DNA from 2 places in the Burkholderia cepacia complex sp. TUM26381 genome. Region 1 is predicted to be linked to the other one. Evidence: predicted binding sites of a transcription regulator. Region 1 holds the regulator's gene; the other holds the start of a gene.
What was found. The regulator HrcA, encoded in region 1, represses chaperone genes, less so after heat shock. The targets are predictions, from matches to a motif close to TTAGCACTCNNNNNNNNNGAGTGCTAA.

Region 1 (2,471 bases):
GCGGGTGAAGAATCGGGCCGGCCGACGACAGCGCGTAGGCGGTCGAGCCGGTCGGCGTCGCGACGATCAGGCCGTCCGAACGCTGGTTGTACATGTACCGGCCGTCGACCGACGCGCGCAGCTCGACCATCCCGGAGAAGCCGCTGCGGTTCACGACGACGTCGTTGAACGCGATTGCGTGGTAGATCGGTTCGCCGTCGCGCATGATCCGCGCCTCGAGCAGCGCGCGCTCCTCGCGCTCGAACTTGCCGGCCAGCATCACGGGAACGAGCGCGTGCATGTCGGCCGCGGCGATGTCCGTGATGAAGCCGAGCCGCCCGTGGTTGATCCCGATCAGCGGTGTCCGGTACGGCGCAAGCTGGCGGCCGATGCCGAGCATCGTGCCGTCGCCGCCGAGCACCACCGCCACATCCGCTCGCGCCCCGATTTCGGCCGGGGTGAGCGCCGGGTAGCCGGTGATGCCGATTTCGCGCGCGGTATCGCCTTCGAACACGACCTCGAAGCCGAGCTTCGCGATGCTGGCAGCCAGCGTGGCGAGCGGCTCGGCGATGACGGGCGTGTTGCTCCGGCCGACGAGCGCGACAGTATTGAACTGATTACCGGTTTTCATGCCGGCATTACACCATAGCTCGTTGACGAAAAGAACCGGCTGTGCGCCGAAGGGGCCGGATCGGGCCGGCCCGCGCAACGGAGGGAGACGCCACTCGCCGCGGTCGCGCGGTTGCGCTAAAATTTTCCACCATGCTAGATCCTCGCGCACGAACCCTCCTGAAAACCCTGATCGAACGGTATATCGCCGACGGTCAGCCAGTCGGATCGCGCACGTTGTCCCGTTATTCCGGGCTCGAGCTGAGCCCGGCGACGATCCGCAACGTGATGTCCGACCTGGAGGAGCTCGGCCTCGTGTCGAGCCCGCACACGTCGGCCGGCCGCGTGCCGACGCCGCGCGGCTACCGGCTGTTCGTCGACACGATGCTGACGGTCGAGGCGCCGATCGACGCCGAAGCCGTCGCGCGGCAGGTGCAGAACACGCTGCAGGCCGGCGAGCCGCAGCAGCGGGTGGTCGCGGCCGCCGCGAGCGTGCTGTCGAACCTGTCGCAGTTCGCGGGCGTCGTGCTGACGCCGCGCCGCAGCCACGTGTTCAAGCAGATCGAGTTCATGCGCCTGTCCGACAAGCGCATCCTGCTGATCATCGTCACGCCCGAGGGCGACGTGCAGAACCGGATGCTCGCGACGCCGCGCGACTATTCGCCGTCGCAGCTGACCGAGGCGTCCAATTACATCAACGCGCATTTCGCCGGCCTGTCGTTCGACGAAGTGCGCCGCCGCCTGCGCGACGAGATCGACCAGCTGCGCGGCGACATGACCACGCTGATGCACGCGGCCGTGACGGCCAGTACCGAGGTGCCCGACACCGAGGACACCGTGCTGATTTCCGGCGAGCGCAACCTGCTCGAAGTGGCGGATCTGTCGTCCGACATGGCGCGGCTGCGCAAGCTGTTCGACGTGTTCGACCAAAAGACGGGCCTCCTGCAACTGCTCGACGTGTCGAGCCACGCCCAGGGCGTGCAGATCTTCATCGGCGGCGAATCGACGCTCGTGCCGATCGAGGAAATGAGCGTCGTCACCGCGCCTTACGAGGTGAACGGGCAGATCGTCGGCACGCTCGGCGTGATCGGCCCGACCCGCATGGCGTACAACCGCGTGATCCCGATCGTCGACATCACCGCGCGCCTGCTGTCGCTCACGCTGAGCCAGCAATAGGCTGCAATCGGCAGCCTGATCCCGCCCCGTCATCGTGTCGCAATGCCGCACGCGCCGACAGTCGGCCGAACGGCACGGGGCGGCCCGCTATAATTGAGAGCCGTCCGGTCCCGTGCCCCGAGCACGTTCTTGCCCATGCGTTTCGATCTTGAGCCGCCTTCGAGCATCGCGGCTGCCCATCGCATCGGTGTGCTGCTGATCAATCTCGGCACGCCCGACGCGCCCACGCCGCGTGCGGTGCGGCGCTACCTCGCCGAATTCCTGTCGGATCCGCGCGTCGTCGAGATTCCGCAGGCCGTCTGGCAGGTGCTGCTGCGCACGCTGATCCTGCCGCTGCGCGGCCGCGCGTCCGCGAAGAAATACGCGGCCGTCTGGATGCCCGAGGGCTCGCCGCTGCGCGTGTACACCGAGCGCCAGACCGACAGCGTGCGGCACCTGCTCACGTCGAACGGCTATCACGTGACGGTCGACTACGCGATGCGCTACGGCAGCCCCAGCATTTCGCACGCACTCGCGCAGTTCAAGCGCGCGGGCGTCGAGCGCGTGCTGCTGATGCCGATGTATCCGCAATACTCGGCGTCGACCACGGCCACCGCCTTCGATGCCGCCTTCGACGCGCTCGCGCGCATGCGCAACCAGCCGGAAGTGCGCACGGTACGGCATTACGCCGACCATCCGGCCTATATCCATGCGCTGGCCGAGCAGGT
Region 2 (2,471 bases), on a different replicon from region 1:
TCGCCTTGCCTTCCGTCGTTTCACTCGCAGCGTCTCCCGGCCATGTTCCCGTGCCCGATCCGCTGCAGGGCGACGGCCGCGTGTCCGCGTTCTACACGTGGGATCGCGACATTCCGGCCACGCCCGGCGCGCTGCTGCGTTCCGAACCGCTGCCCGCGGCGCTCGGGCTCGCGAGCGCCGCCCGGCAACTGCGCATCCTGTATGCATCGACCGACGGCGTCGGCGGCCATACGCCGATTGCCGTGTCGGGCGCGCTGTTCGTGCCGCGCGGCACGCCGCCGGCCGGCGGCTGGCCGATTGTCGCGTGGGCGCACGGCACGTTCGGGATGGCCGACATCTGCGCGCCGTCGTGGTTCGGCCGCTCGTATCGCGACGTGCGCTACCTGAACGCGTGGCTTCAGCAAGGATTCGCGGTGGTCGCGACCGACTACCAGGGGCTCGGCACGCCCGGCCCGAATCCGCAGCTCAACAACCGTTCGAACAGCTACACGCTGCTCGACAGCGTGCGCGCGGTGCTTGGCGGCGTGCCGGGCCTCGCGAACGAAGTCGTGCTCGTCGGTCAGTCGCAAGGCGGTTCGGCCGTGTTCGCAGCGGCTGGCTACGCGCCCGTCTATGCGCCCGAACTCGCGATCCGCGCGACCGTCGCGACCGGGACGATCTACAACGCATCGCGCGCCACGCTCGCGTCGCTGCCGAAGTTCGACACCGCATACCGGCGCGATCCCGAGCGGGTCGATCCGACGCTCGCGTACCAGTTCTATTCGGTGCTGTCCGCGCAGCAGATCGACCCGTCGCTGCGCGCCGATGAAGTACTGACCGAGCGCGCGCTGCCGATCCTCGAACAGGCGCGCATCGGCTGCCTCGCATCGCTCGAGGATGACGCGGCACTCGCACACCTCACGCACGCGAACACCGTGAAACCGAGCGGCGATGCACGGCTGCAGGCATGGTGGGACGACTACCTGACGTACCCGACGCTGAAGATCGCCACGCCCGTTTTCATCGGCGCGGGCGCGGACGACGGGCTGGCGCCGCTCGAACTCGCGCTCGCGAAGGATGCGTGCGCGGCCGGTACGACCGTCGAGGCGCACCTGTATGCGGGCCGCGAGCACAACGGCACCGTCAACGCATCGCTCGCCGATTCGATTCCGTTCGTGAAGCGCGTGCTGGCCGGCGAGACGATTCACCCGGTCTGCTCGCCGGTCGCGCAGCAGGCCGTGTCGCAATAGCCGGTTCCCGGTGCTTTGCACGACGGCGCGAATGCTTGTGCAAATCCGTTATTGGATCGCGTCGCCGCGCATTTTTATACTCGTCAGCACTCTCTGTTAAAGAGTGCCAGCCAAATTCGACAGATCAGCACAGGACGAAAAGATGAGCCTACGCCCCTTGCACGACCGCGTGATCGTGAAGCGACTCGACCAGGAAACCACCACCGCATCGGGCATCGTGATCCCCGACAGCGCCGCCGAAAAGCCCGACCAGGGTGAAGTGATCGCCGTCGGCCCGGGCCGCAAGGATGCGGACGGCCAGCGCATCGTGCCCGACCTGCAGGTCGGCGAGCGCGTGCTGTTCGGCAAATACGCAGGCCAGGCCGTCAAAGTGGACGGCCACGAGTTTCTCGTGCTGCGCGAGGAAGACATCGTCGCGGTCGTCAATCAATAACGGAGCGCAATCATGGCAGCCAAGGAAATCATTTTCAGCGACATCGCACGGTCGAAGCTGACCGAAGGCGTGAACATCCTCGCGAACGCGGTGAAGGTCACGCTCGGGCCGAAAGGCCGTAACGTCGTGCTCGAACGCAGCTTCGGCGCACCCGTCGTCACGAAGGACGGCGTGTCGGTCGCGAAGGAAATCGAACTCGCGGACAAGCTGCAGAACATCGGCGCGCAGCTCGTGAAGGAAGTCGCGTCGCGCACCAGCGACGCCGCCGGCGACGGCACGACGACGGCCACCGTACTCGCACAGGCAATCGTCCGCGAAGGCCAGAAATACGTGGCGGCCGGGCTCAACCCGCTCGACCTGAAGCGCGGTATCGACAAGGCCGTTGCCGCGGCCGTCGACGAGCTGAAGAAGATCAGCAAGCCGACCACCACGAGCAAGGAGATCGCGCAGGTCGCGACGATCTCCGCGAACGGCGAGGAATCGATCGGCCAGCGTATCGCCGAAGCGATCGACCGCGTCGGCAAGGAAGGCGTGATCACCGTCGAGGACGGCAAGTCGCTCGCCGACGAGCTCGACGTCGTCGAGGGGCTGCAATTCGATCGCGGCTACCTGTCGCCGTACTTCATCAACAATCCCGACAAGCAGATCGCCGAGATCGAAAGCCCGTACATCCTGCTGCACGACAAGAAGATCTCGAACATCCGCGACCTGCTGCCGGTGCTCGAACAGGTCGCGAAGTCGGGCCGCCCGCTGCTGATCATCGCCGAAGACGTCGAAGGCGAAGCGCTCGCGACGCTCGTCGTGAACAA

Region 2: a site for HrcA is predicted at 1,313-1,339, ahead of ACWMMN_RS29595 (co-chaperone GroES). Genes of this name have one in related genera too.

The regions. Positions count from the first base shown of each region.
Region 1 is NZ_CM172006.1:736,208-738,678, forward strand. It holds gene ACWMMN_RS03495 (NAD kinase) at 1-610, opposite strand, end outside; gene hrcA (heat-inducible transcriptional repressor HrcA) at 742-1,764, shown strand; gene hemH (ferrochelatase) at 1,900-2,471, shown strand, end outside.
Region 2 is NZ_CM172007.1:2,873,300-2,875,770, forward strand. It holds gene ACWMMN_RS29590 (lipase family protein) at 1-1,229, shown strand, start outside; gene ACWMMN_RS29595 (co-chaperone GroES) at 1,372-1,662, shown strand; gene groL (chaperonin GroEL) at 1,675-2,471, shown strand, end outside.